Regions from separate parts of the Kineococcus sp. NPDC059986 genome, predicted to be linked through region 2. Evidence: riboswitches for the same ligand, from Rfam matches in the RefSeq annotation. Region 2 holds a riboswitch; each other region holds the start of a gene.
What was found. Region 2 has a riboswitch for S-adenosylmethionine ahead of AB0637_RS13710 (MFS transporter). Riboswitches for the same ligand answer to the same signal wherever they lie in the genome.

Region 1: it holds a riboswitch for S-adenosylmethionine, as region 2 does, so the genes downstream of both, AB0637_RS10065 (ABC transporter substrate-binding protein) here and AB0637_RS13710 (MFS transporter) in region 2, are expected to answer to the same signal.
Region 3: it holds a riboswitch for S-adenosylmethionine, as region 2 does, so the genes downstream of both, AB0637_RS06095 (MFS transporter) here and AB0637_RS13710 (MFS transporter) in region 2, are expected to answer to the same signal.
Region 4: it holds a riboswitch for S-adenosylmethionine, as region 2 does, so the genes downstream of both, AB0637_RS07660 (rhodanese-like domain-containing protein) here and AB0637_RS13710 (MFS transporter) in region 2, are expected to answer to the same signal.

The regions. Positions count from the first base shown of each region.
Region 1 covers NZ_JBFBND010000010.1:96,527-99,727, forward strand. Annotated here, with positions in the region: gene metE (5-methyltetrahydropteroyltriglutamate--homocysteine S-methyltransferase) at 1-1,414, shown strand, start outside; SAM riboswitch class I at 1,532-1,624, shown strand; gene AB0637_RS10065 (ABC transporter substrate-binding protein) at 1,866-3,201, shown strand, end outside.
Region 2 covers NZ_JBFBND010000016.1:51,927-55,127, reverse strand. Annotated here, with positions in the region: gene AB0637_RS13720 (alpha/beta hydrolase-fold protein) at 1-668, opposite strand, end outside; gene AB0637_RS13715 (SGNH/GDSL hydrolase family protein) at 751-1,545, opposite strand; SAM riboswitch class I at 1,788-1,889, shown strand; gene AB0637_RS13710 (MFS transporter) at 1,895-3,201, shown strand, end outside.
Region 3 covers NZ_JBFBND010000005.1:72,702-75,902, reverse strand. Annotated here, with positions in the region: gene AB0637_RS06105 (diguanylate cyclase) at 1-727, shown strand, start outside; gene AB0637_RS06100 (hypothetical protein) at 842-1,405, shown strand; SAM riboswitch class IV at 1,517-1,628, shown strand; gene AB0637_RS06095 (MFS transporter) at 1,682-3,040, shown strand; gene AB0637_RS06090 (NAD-dependent epimerase/dehydratase family protein) at 3,087-3,201, opposite strand, start outside.
Region 4 covers NZ_JBFBND010000007.1:84,984-88,184, forward strand. Annotated here, with positions in the region: gene AB0637_RS07655 (O-succinylhomoserine sulfhydrylase) at 1-1,063, opposite strand, end outside; gene AB0637_RS07660 (rhodanese-like domain-containing protein) at 1,060-1,461, opposite strand; SAM riboswitch class I at 1,467-1,567, opposite strand; gene AB0637_RS07665 (hypothetical protein) at 1,570-2,130, opposite strand; gene AB0637_RS07670 (GNAT family N-acetyltransferase) at 2,162-2,650, opposite strand; gene AB0637_RS07675 (methyltransferase domain-containing protein) at 2,685-3,201, shown strand, end outside.

The DNA.
Region 1 (3,201 bases), on a different contig from region 2:
CTGGCGCGGTGACCTCGAGCACGCGCTGGCGACACTGCGTTCCCTGCAGGACGGGCCCGCCCACGTCGTCGCGGGGACGTCGACCTCGCTCCTGCACGTGCCGCACGACGTGGACCGCGAGACGGCGCTGCCGGAACGACTGCGCAGCTGGCTGGCGTTCGCCGACCAGAAGGTCGCCGAGGTGGTGCTGCTGGGCCGGGCGCTCGCCGACCCCGCGGCCGCAGGAGTCGCGCAGGGGCTGGCGGCGTCGGCCGCGGCCCGCGCCGACCGGCTCGGCGCGCCCGGAGTCGTGCGGCCCGACGTGCGGGAACGACTCGCGAGGCTGACCCCGGAGGCGTTCCGCCGCAGCGACTACGCCGTCCGCCGTGCGGCGCAGGAGGTGGCGCTCGGGCTGCCCCTGCTGCCGACGACCACCATCGGCTCGTTCCCGCAGACGCCGGAGATCCGGCGGGCGCGGGCGGCCTGGAGCCGCGGCGAACTCGGTCAGGAGGCCTACGAGGAGTTCCTGCGCGCCGAGATCGACCGCGTGGTGCAGCTGCAGGAGGAGCTGGGGCTCGACGTCGTCGTGCACGGCGAACCCGAGCGCAACGACATGGTCCAGTACTTCGCCGAGCAGCTCGACGGGTTCGCCGTCACCGAGCACGGCTGGGTGCAGTCGTACGGTTCGCGCGGGGTGCGACCGCCGATCCTGTGGGGCGACGTGACCCGTCCTGCGCCCATCACGGTGCCGTGGAGCACGTACACCGCCGGGCGCACGGCCAAACCCGTCAAGGGGATGCTGACCGGTCCGGTGACGATCCTGGCCTGGTCGTTCGTCCGGGACGACCAGCCGCTGGGGGACACCGCGAAGCAGGTCGCCCTGGCGCTGCGCGACGAGGTCGCCGACCTCGAGGCGGCCGGCATCGGGATCGTCCAGGTCGACGAACCCGCGCTGCGTGAACTGCTGCCCCTGGCCGCGGCCGACCAGCCCGCGTACCTGGACTGGTCCGTCGCCTCCTTCCGGCTCGCCACCGCGGGGGCGGTCGACACCACGCAGGTGCACACCCACCTGTGCTACTCGGAGTTCGGCGAGGTCATCGACGCCATCGACGGCCTCGACGCGGACGTCACGAGCATCGAGGCGGCACGATCGCGGATGGAGGTGCTCGAGGACATCGCCCGGGCGGGTTTCGCCCGCGGCATCGGTCCCGGCGTCTACGACATCCACTCCCCGCGGGTCCCCTCCGTCGAGGAGGTCGTCGGCCTGCTGCGGGCGGCCGTCGCGTCCGTCCCCGCGCGCCAGGTCTGGGTGAACCCCGACTGCGGGCTCAAGACGCGCGGGTACGCCGAGACGACGGAGTCGCTCCGGAACCTCGTCGAGGCGGCGCGCACCGTGCGGTCCGAACTGCCGGTGGCGAGCCCCGTCGCGGGCTGATCCGCACCGTCCGACCGAACCCCTCCGTCCATCCGGGCGGAGGGGTTCCGTCGTTCCCGGACCCGTTGCCGCGCGCTCGGTTGAGTTCCGGCACGGTTCCCCGTAGAGTTCCTGGTGCAACCATCCAGAGCGGCTGAGAGACCTGGCTCCGCGACGCCGCAGCAACCCCCCGGACACGGGCGCGGGTGCTTCCGCCAGGAACGATGGAGGGGTTCTCGTGGAACGGACGTCGCACGTCGCCATCCTCAGGCGCGTCGTGGACCTCTGCCGCACGGGCGCCACCAGCTGTCGCTGACCGATCTCCTCCGCAGTTCCCCGGCCGGCCCTCGCCGGTCCCGCACCCGCCGTCGTGCCGGTGCGCCCCACCCACTCCTCAGGAGACCTCTTGCGCAGCAGTACGTCCCTACCCAGAACGACTCTTCCCAGAACTCTGTCCGCCGCCGGCCTCGTCGTGCTGACCGCCCTCACCGCGTGCAGCGGCGGGACCAGCCGGGCCGGGGACGCCGAGGGTGGCACCCCCGTCCGCGGGGGGAACCTGAAGTTCGCGATCTCCGTCGACTCCGGGTGCATCGATCCCCAGCAGGTCGGCAACAACGACGCCCTGAACATCGGGCGCCAGCTCGTGGACTCCCTCACGGTGCAGGACCTCGACGGGAGGATCCAGCCCTGGCTGGCGCAGAGCTGGGAGGTCAGTCCCGACGCGAGGACCTTCACCTTCCACCTGCGGGACGGGGCGACGTTCTCCGACGGCAGCCCCGTCGACGCGGCCGCGGTGAAGGCCAACCTCGACGGGATCGTCGCCCTGGGGGCCAAGGCGTCCCTCGGCTCGACCTACCTGCAGGGCTACACGGGGACGCAGGCGCCGGACGTGCGAACAGCGGTCGTGACGTTCGCCCAGCCCAGCGCGCAGTTCCTCCAGGCCACCTCCACGATGAGCCTCGGCCTGCTGTCGGTGCCGACGACCTCGGCGGACCCGGCGACCCGGTGCGAAGGAACGACGCTCGTCGGGTCCGGCCCGTTCACCGTCGGCAGCTACGCCAACGGTTCGAAGACCGTGCTGGAGAGGCGGGCCGGGTACGACTGGGCGCCGACCGGGGCCAAGCACCAGGGGGAGGCCTACCTCGACACCATCACCTACGAGGTCGTCCCCGAGGCCAGCGTGCGCACGGGATCGCTGCAGTCGCAGCAGATCGACGCGACGACCGGCATCGCATCGCAGGACCTGCCGCAGTTCGACGGCAACGGGTTCTGGACCCAGCGTCGCGCGAACCCGGGCATCCCGTACAACTTCTTCCCCAACGAGTCGCGCCCGGTCTTCTCCGACGAGAGGGTCCGGCAGGCGTTCTCGAAAGCCGTCGACCGCACGACCCTCGCCAGCATCCTCAACCCCGGTGACGTCGCCGTGACGTCGGCCTTGTCGGCCTCCACCCCCTCGGCCCCCGACGACTCCGCCGACCTCGCGCTCGACGTGGCGGGGGCCAACCGGTTGCTCGACGAGGCCGGCTGGGTCAAGGGCGCGGACGGGATCCGGGCCAAGGACGGCAAGGAGCTCACCGTCACCGTGACGTTCTGGCAGCCCACGACCGCCGTGCTGGAGCTCGTCCAGCAGCAGGAACGCGCAGTCGGCATCGACCTGCAGCTCAAGCAGGGCACCACCGCCGAGACCACGGCCCTGCAGAACTCCGGCGACTACGACGTCCTGTTCTACAACCTGACCCGGTCCGACCCGGACGTGCTGCGGACGATCTTCTCGACCGAGACCCGCAACGTGAACCACCGGGCGCACA
Region 2 (3,201 bases):
ACCCAGTCCGGGACGTCCTTGGACATCCACGTCTCCAGCTGCGACTCACCGGGTCCGCCGTTGACGCACTCGGTGTCGCGACCCGCCGGGATCTCCAGGTCGGGGAAGACGACGATGGGGGCGACGAGCTGCTTGCGGGCGACGGCGCCGTCGACGGCGGGCATGACGTCCATCGCCTCCAGCCACTGCTGCGGGGTGCCCGGGTAGCCGTGGAACGCCTCGATGACGGGGTACCCGCCGGCCGGGGCGGGCTTCGTGCCGTACCCGGCGGGGAGCATCACGAGCACCGTCCCGGTGACCCCGGACGCCGGCCCGGGCACCTGGGCGCGGAACACCCGGCCGTCGTAGCCGGCGACCTGCTCGGCGTGGGGGTCGCTCACGGTCGTCGTGCTGCCGACCCCGCCACCCGACGTCGTGGTGGTCGTGGTCTGCGAGGACTGGATCCCCAGCAGGTCGTCCCAGTCCGAGTAGAGCCCGAACTTGGAGTTGACGACGAGGAAGACGGCCACGAGGACCGTCAGGTTGACCGCGATGAGCGAGGCGGCGCGACCCAGGAGGGCCAGGAACCCCCGTCGCGCCAGCAGCCTCCACCCGACGACGATCGCCACCAGTGCCGCACCCGCGACGGCGATGGCCACCCCCTGGGTGACCGGACTCGACAGACCCACCGTGGAACTCCCCCCGTACCTGCGAACGCCGGTGGGCGTTCCTCCCGATCATCGGCGACGGGAGGGGGTGGTGGGCGCGTTCTCAGCGGATGTTCGGTGAACGTGTGGCGTGCTCCGAGGCGAGCTCGGCGAGCACGGCGTCGGCGATGGCGCGTTGGCCCTGGGCGTTGGGGTGGTCCCCGTCGTCCGCGAGCAGCGGGGTGGGGTCCTCACCACCGGTGGACCCGTGGAACACCGGCCGCAGACCCACGAAACCGACCCGGCCGCCCTTGGCGTCGACGGCGGCCCGGAGCTGGTCGTCGAAGGAGTCGGTGAGCTCGTCCTGCACGGCGCGTTCGGCGGGGGTGTAGCGGGTGGCCGCGACCTCGCCGTCCAGTCCGACGGCCCAGTAGTCCAGGACGACGACCCGCGCGCCCGTCGGCAGGATCCGGTCGACGGTGGCCGAGACGGTGGCCACGGCCCGCGCGGCGGCGCTGTCCACCTCCGCGGGCGTGGGCAGCTGCTGCCCGTCGTCGGCGAGGTCCGCGAGGTCGTTCGCGCCGGCTTCGAGCAGCACGACGTCGGTGGGGGAGAGGTCGTCGAGGTTGTCCTCGACCGTCGCCGCGACGTCCTCGGAGGTGGCCCCGTCCTCGGCGAGCTGGTCGACCCCGACGCGCTGGCCCGGGGCCGCGAGGTCGGCCGCCACGAGCACCGGGAAGGGGGAGCAGTCGCACTCCGCACCCGTCGGGACGGAGTCGCCCAGCGAGACGACCCGGTCGGGCCGCACGGGGCTCCCGGGCGGTGCGCTCGCCACGGCGGCACCGGTGTCCTCGGGCAGGGACGCGGCCATGCTGCCCAACAGGAGCAGCACGACGGCGCCGAAGCGGAGAGGTTTCACGCTCCGCACTCTGACACCACCTCCTGTGCTCACCCCATGAGTGGGCCACGGACCGGCCCCCGTCGATGGTCCGTGCTCCGCTCTCCGCGCGCCAGCCCAACGCCCCCCTTCCGGGGGTGGTGGCCTCGCCGGCCCCCCCGGACGGTGATCGGCCGCGCTGGGCCACCGCGGCAGCAGTCCACCGCGACAGCGAGCTCTGCCGCGGGTTGCGGGACCCGGTGCGGAGTGGGGTACGTTCGGGACAGCCATCCAGAGCGACCGAGAGACCTGGCTCGTCGACGTCGCAGCAACCACCCCTCACCGACCGGTGAGCGGACAGGTGCTTCCGCCAGGACCGATGGGAGAACCCGTGAGCACCCTGCAGTCCTCCGACGTCCTCGCACGCCCCGCGGCCCGGACCGCGCGCCGTGGCGCCGCGCTCGGCAGCTTCGTCGGCACCACGATCGAGTGGTACGACTACTACCTCTACGGCACGGCCGCGGCGATCGTCCTCGGCCCCTTGTTCTTCCCCGACGTCGGCGGTGCGGTCGGCGTCGTCGCGGCCTTCGCCACCTACGCCGCCGGGTTCCTCGCGCGGCCCCTCGGTGGGGCCGTGGCCGGCCACGTCGGCGACCGGGTGGGCCGCAAAGCGGTCCTCGTCGCGTCCCTGCTCGTCATGGGCGTCTCCACGACCGCGGTCGGGCTGCTGCCGACGCACGCGCAGATCGGTGCCTGGGCCCCCGTCCTGCTCGTCGTCTGCCGTCTGCTGCAGGGCTTCTCCGCGGGCGGGGAGTGGGGCGGGGCGGTCCTGCTGGCCGTCGAGCACGCCCCCACCGGTCGGCGCGGCCTCTTCGGCGCCATCCCGCAGACGGGGTCGGCGGCCGGCATGGTGCTGGCCAGCGGCGGGTTCTGGCTGACCCGGTCGCTCACCGACGACGCCGCCTTCCTGTCCTGGGGGTGGCGTATGCCGTTCCTGGCCAGCGCCGTGCTCGTCGTCGTCGGCCTGCTCATCCGCCTCAAGGTCACCGAGTCGCCGGCGTTCACCGCGGTGCGCGAGGCCGACGCGACCGCCCGCCGACCCGTCGCCGACGTGCTGCGGACCAACCGGCGCGGTGTCCTCGTCACGACGGGGATGCGGTTGGGGCAGAACGGTTCCTATGTCCTCTACACGGTGTTCGCCCTCAGCTACCTCACGAACCAGGTGCGTTCCGACGGCGCGGACGTCGGTCTGCTCGCCGTCCTCGTCGCCTCCGTCCTCAGCCTGGCGACGACCCCGTTCTGGGGCTGGTTGTCCGACCGCGTCGGGCGCCGCCCGGTCTACCTCGCCGGGTCGGTCCTCACGGCGCTGTTCAGCGTCCCCGCCTTCCTGCTCTTCGACACGGGGTCGACGGTCCTCGTCGTCGGGGCCGTCGTGGTCGCCGTCAACCTCGGCCACGACAGCCAGTACGGCGCGCAGGGCGCGTTCTTCGCCGAGCAGTTCGACGACCGGACCCGCTACAGCGGCGCCTCGCTCGGCTACTCGATCGGCGCCGTCCTCGGCGGGGGCCTGACCCCGCTCGTCGCGGCGTCGCTGCTGGCGCTCGGCGGCGGCTCGCCCTGGCTCGTGGCCGGGTACCTGTCGTTCCTGGCGGTGCTCACGACGGTCGCGGCCGCCTGCACCCGCGAGACCGCGCACGC
Region 3 (3,201 bases), on a different contig from region 2:
CCGGACGTTCGAGGCGGTGACGACCGAGGAGGTCCGGTGCGAGCGGCGGTTCCTGCACGCGGACGGGTCCACGCGGTGGGGTTCGCTGTCGGCCGTCGTCGTCCGGCCCTCGGGTGGGGCGCAGCCCTACCTGATGTGCCTCGTCGAGGACGTCACCGCGCGCCGCACGGCGGAGCAGGAGCTCGAGCACCAGGCCCTGCACGACGGTCTGACGGGGCTGCCGAACCGCAGCCTCTTCCGCGACCGGCTCGAGGGCGCGCTCGCGGGACCGCGGCGCACCGGTGCGGGTGTGGGGGTCCTGTTCGTGGACCTCGACGGGTTCAAGGCGGTCAACGACACCGCCGGTCACGCCGCCGGGGACGAACTCCTGCAGCACGTCGCCGAGCTGCTGCGGCACTGCGTCCGGCCGGGGGACACCGTGGCCCGGCTCGGCGGCGACGAGTTCGCCGTGGTGTGTCCCGAAGCGGCGTCGGTCGACGACCTCCAGGCGGTGGGCGACCGCATCCTCGCGGTCCTCGGCCGACCCGTCCCGCTGACCGCAGGCACCGTCCGCATCGGTGCCTCGATCGGCATCCGCCTCTCCGAGGCCGGCACCGGTGCCGATCGACTCCTGCAGGACGCCGACGCCGCGATGTACGCCGCGAAGAAGGCCGGCAAGAACCGGTGCGTCGTCCACCCGGTCCGGGACGCGGCGCGCGACGGGCTCCCCGCGGGACGTCCGGGGTAGGCGGCGTCGCGCCGGTCTGGGCCACCCGGGTGAGCACCCCTCCGGTCCGGCGGTGCGCCCGCCGAACCACCACCGGGCCCCTGACTGCGGGGGCCCGGTGATCCAGGAGGAACCATGACCCGCCGCGCGACCACGCTCACCCTCTCCCTCGCGCTGGCGGCCAGCGTGGCGCTGCCCACCGCGGGCAGCGCCTTCGCGTCCCGCCCCGGTGGACCGGAACCCACGTCGACGTCGACGGCGACGGCAACGCCGACCGCGACGGGCACCCCCACGGCACGGCCCACGGAGCGCCCGGCCCCCCGGCCCACCGTCACCCGCGCGGTGCGGGCCCCCAAGCTCGTCGTCGCCGGAACCCTCGCCGCCGTGGACCCCGCGGCGAACCGCATCACCGTCACGGTGCACGGTGGCCGGGAGAAGGCTCTGCGCGACCAGGACGTCGTCGTCGCCCTGACCCCGACGACGGTCCTGCGCCAGGACGGCGCCGTCGTGACCGCGGCCGCCCTGCGGCCCGGGGGGCACGTCAACGCCCAGGTCACGCGCGCCGCCGACGGATCCTTCACCGCGACGCGGGTGACGGTCGAACGCGAGGACGACCGTCCCACGAGTTCCCCGACGAGTTCCGCCACGAGTTCTCCCACGAGTTCGGCGACGAGTTCCCCCACCGCCACGCGCAGCTGACGAGGGAGCGGCTGCGGGAGAGCGTTCCCCGCAGCCGTCGGCGGGGCGGGCGGTGTTGCGGGACCGAGGTTCCGTTGACACGCAGCGAGGCTCCTGGCTAGGTTCAGCGCCGGTCACGAGTTCCAGCGCGAAGCCCCGGCTCGCTGGACGGCAACCCTCCTCGTCGTGGGGTGCCCCGGGTGACGACCTGACCTGGTGCTCGACGCACGGGTAAGGACGGCCTCCGGGGGTCCTGCGCGACGTCGACGCCGTGCGACCGCGACCTGAGGACACGCCATGGCTGCTCGACTCGACCACTCGCGCTGGAGACCCGCGCACACCCGCATCGCCACCGCGCTCGGCATCGGCTGGATGCTCGACGCGTTCGAGGTGCAGATCATCGGATCGGTCATCCCGGGGATCCAGGCCGAGTTCGGCCTGGGCGCCGAACAGGCCGTCGTCATCAACGTGGTGTGGTTCCTGGGCATCGCCCTGGGTGCCGTGGGTTTCGGGTGGCTGGCCGACAAGGTCGGGCGCAAACGCCTCTTCGTCGTGACGTTGCTCGTCTACTCCCTCGCCGCGGTGGCCAGTTCGGCGGCCCCCAGCTACGAGGTCTTCATGGTGTTCCGGTTCGTCACCGCCCTCGGTGTCGGCGGTGAGTACTCCGCGATCACCTCGGCCATCTCGGAGTTCACCCCCGCCCGGAACCGCGGGCGGAGCAACGGCCTGGTGATGACGTTCTGGGCCCTCGGCGGGATCCTCTCCTCCCTGGTCTCCATCCTCGTCGTCTCCGCCTTCGGGCTGAGCTGGCGCTACACCCTGCTGTTCGGGGTCGTCAGCGCGGTGTACGGGCTGCTCGCCCGGCGGCTGGTCCCCGAATCGCCGCGCTGGCTGGCCGCGCGGGGGCGGCTGGACGAGGCCGACGCGGTGGTGGAGGAGATCACGGGCCAGGCCAGTGCGCAGGGGTACGTCCTGCCGCCGTCGCCCGCGCGGGGCGGCAGCGCGCTGGGGGAACTCTGGACCCACCACCGCGGCAAGCTGTTCCTCGGGATGGCCCTCGACTTCTCCGAGGCCGCCGGGTACTACGGCCTGTTCACGGCCATGAGCGTCTTCGTGTTCTCCTCGGCGTCGGGCGCCGTGCCGATCTCGGACGCCGCCCTGCCCTGGTACTTCCTCGTCGCGAACGTCGGCGCGCTGGCGGGCGGGGTGCTCATCGCCTGGTCGCTCGACCTCCTCGGTCGCCGGCCCTCCGTCGTCGCCGCCTACACCGGGGCGTCCCTGAGCATGCTCGGGTGCGCGGCGGCGGCCTCGACGGGTTCGCGGCCGTTGGTCCTCGTGGCGTTCACCGTCGCGGCGTTCTTCGCGACCTGCGCCTGGGTGTCGGCCTACCCGACGTTCTCCGAGCAGTTCCCCACGCACCTGCGGGCCACCGGGGTCGGCGCCTCGGTCGGCGTGGGACGGACCGGTGCCATCGTGGGTCAGGTCCTGCTGGCGGAGGTCGCCGTGGCGTTCTCCGTGACGTCGATGTTCGTCCTGCTCGCCGCGTTCTGGCTGATCGGTGCCGCCGCGGGTGGCGTCTGGTGGGTCCGCGGGACCGAGGCGCGGGGGATGACCCTGGGCGAACTGGAACGGGTTCCGGAGCCGGTCCGGTCCTGAGGCACCCCCTCGGGCCCGGGGTCCCCGGGCCCGAGGGGCACCTCCGTCAGGAGCGGGGCAGCAACCCCATCGCCTCGACGGCGGCCCGCGCCGCGTCCAGCGACGTGCCGGGGGAGTACCCCAGGAGTTCCCGGCCCTTCTCCGTGCTCGCGGAGTGGCTG
Region 4 (3,201 bases), on a different contig from region 2:
TCGTCGTGGCCGGGTGGGTGGCGAGGGACTTGGCGTCGCCGAGGTTGTTGGAGATGTCGACGACCTGCAGCGCGTCGAGCACCTCGAAGGCACGGTCCTTGCCGCGCCCCTCGGGGGCGTCGAGCGCGAACGTGACGACGGTGCCGCCGAGGTCCATCTGCCGCCGGGCGAGCTCGGCCTGCGGGTGGCTGGCCAGCAACGGGTACCGGACCCAGCGGATGCCCGGTTGCGCCTCGAGGTGCTCGGCGATGCGCAGGGCGTTCGCGGCGGAGTGGCGGACCCGCAGGCTCAGGGTCTCCAGACCCTTCGCCAGGGTCCAGGCGTTGAACGGGCTGAGGGTGGGCCCGGTGTGCCGGGTGAGTTCCTTGAACCGGCCGCCGAGGAACTCCTCGGTGCCCAGGACCGCTCCGCCCATCACGCGGCCCTGACCGTCGATGTGCTTGGTCGCGGAGTACACGACGACGTCGGCACCGAACCGCAGCGGCCGCTGCCCGACGGGCGAGGCGAACGCGTTGTCGACGACGACGGTCGCGCCCGCGGCGTGCGCGAGTTCCGTGACGGCCGCGATGTCGACGAGGGTCTGCATGGGGTTGGCCGGGGTCTCGAAGAACACGGCCTGCGCACCGTCGGCCAGGGCCTGTTCCCACTGCGCGAGGTCCTCGCCGTCGACGAACACCGTCTCGACCCCCCAGCGGGGCAGGATCTCGTCGAGCACGACGAAGCAGGACCCGAAGAGGCTGCGGGCCGCCACGACCCGGTCGCCCGCGCCGAGGAGCGCGGCGAGGGCGTAGAACACCGCCGACATGCCGCTGGCGAGGCCGTAGCAGGCCTCCGCCCCCTCCAGCTGCCGCAGCCGCTCCGTGAACACCGACACCGTGGGGTTGCCGTACCGCGAGTAGACGTACCGGTCGACGTCACCGGCGAACGCGGCCTCCGCGGCGGCGGCGCTCTCGTACACGTACCCGGACGTGAGGTACAGCGCCTCGGCCGTCTCCTCGAACCCCGACCGGGCGAGGCCGCCGCGGACGGCGGTGGTGTCCGGCCGCCACTGCGGGTCGTTCACGACTGCCGCCAGGGCAGACCGGCCGCCCGCCAGCCGGAACCGCCCCGGTGGCCCTCGCCGTCGAGCGGACCCTCGAACCCCTCGAGCACGTTGTAGCTGACCGCGATCCCCGCCGCGGTCGCCGTCTCGGCCGCCGCCACGGACCGCTGACCCGAGCGGCAGAGGAAGACGACCTTCCGGTCGGTCCCGGGGACGATGCCCGCCTCCGCGAGCTCGCCCAGGAACCGGCCGGGGTCGACCGGCAACCAGGAGACGAGGACGGGCTCGCGCTCGAGCCCGCTGGGAACCCCCACGAACCGCCACTCCGCCTCGGTGCGCACGTCCACGAGGACGGCGTCCGGGTCGTCCTGCACCAGGTCGAAGGCCTCACGCGGGGTGAGGTCACCGGCGTAACCCACTGTTCCTCCCATCGGTCCTGGCATGAGCACCCTCCGGGACGGCGGTCCGTCCCCGGGGTTGCTGCGGCGTCGACGAGCCAGGTCTCTCGGCCGCTCTGGATGGTCCGGTCAGCCTAGGGCATCGACCGACGGGGGCGGTGCCGCGGCGGCGACGCGGTCGACAAGCGCGGCGTCGGCGCCCAGCACCTCGACGCCGGTGGCGACCGGTCGCAGGAAGACCGTGCAGCGTTCGTCGGTCAGGCACGTCCGGAGCGTTCCCGCCGCGACGGCGGGGCTGTCCGCGAGCCGGGCGAGCAGGCGTGGCGACGGGTCGTGCTCGACGACGACCGTCGTGCTGCGGCCGTCGGGGTCGGGCCGGGTCTGCACGCTCTGGTGGTGCTGCGGCCCGATCCCGTCCCGCAGCCGGGTGAACTCCGCGACGAGCCGGTCCTCCGACGCGCCGGCGGGGTCGTGGGGCAGTTCCGTCCACACCTGCACCGGTCCCGTCGCCGGCAACGCGGCCACGAGAGCGGCCAGGACGCCGGCCCTGTCCCCCTCCCCCGCACCGGTCCGCCGCAGGACCACCCGGGGCAGGACGAAGGAGTCGATGAACGGCGGCGGCGGGAACCACGTCCCGCACCGGCCCTCGGCAGCTTCGTCGGGACCGGCGCCCGGCCGCGCACCACTCATCCCCGGACGCTACCGGCCCCGTCGGCGCGGGTCAGAGGAAGCGGTGCATGACGTGCAGGCCGACGTACCCGTGCTCGGGGTGGTCGAAGGCCTGCGGCACGGTGCCGAGGACCGCGAAGCCGAGGGACTGCCACAGGGCGACGGCGGCGGCGTTGGTCTCCACGACGGCGTTGAACTGCATCGCCAGGAAGCCACGGTCTCGCGCCCACACCAGGACGTGCTCACCGAGGGCCCGGCCCACCCCGCGTCCCCGCGCGGCCGGGGACACCATGAAGCTGGCGGTCGAGACGTGCGACCCGGCGCCGGGCCGGTTCGGCCCGCACTTGGCGGTCCCGAGGACCGTCCCCTCCTCGTCCACGGCGACGAACGTCCCCCACGGCGGCGCGCCGACCCACTCTGCCCGGGCCCGGTCCGACGTGAGCCCCTGCGGCAGCGCGTACGTCTCCCCGTCGGCGACGATCTCGTCGAAGAAGGGCCAGATGCCGGCCCAGTCGGCGTCGGCGTAGTCGCGGATCTCCACGGCGGGCAGGCTAACGGCGGCTAGCGTGCGGAGAGTGACGGACGTCTTCGGGGACCGGTCGGCGCAGTGGGCGCAGTGGCAGGCCGAGCCGTGGGGCCGGGTGCGCTACGCCGTCGTCGCCGAGGTGCTGCGGCGCACGGTCACCGGCACGGGCCTGCGGGTCCTCGACGTCGGCGGGGGCGACGGACAGGACGGGGTGCCCCTCGCGGCCGCCGGGCACAGCGTCACCGTGCTCGACCGCTCACCCGACCTGCTGGGCCGGGCCGCGGAGCACGGGTTCGCCACCCGCGTCGCCGACCTGGACGACGAGCCGGCCGACCTGCAGGGCGCCTTCGACGTCGTGCTGTGCCACAACGTCCTGCACTACCTCGACGACGTGGCGGGGGCCGTGGACCGTCTCACCGCGTTCCTCGCGCCCGGCGGCGTGGTCTCCCTCATGGCACCCACCCCTGCCATGGACGTGCTCGCGGCCGCCGTCCGCCGCCTCGACCCGGCCGAGGCCCTCGCGCTGCTCGACGCGCGCACGGTCCACGGCCAGACCTTCGACCACC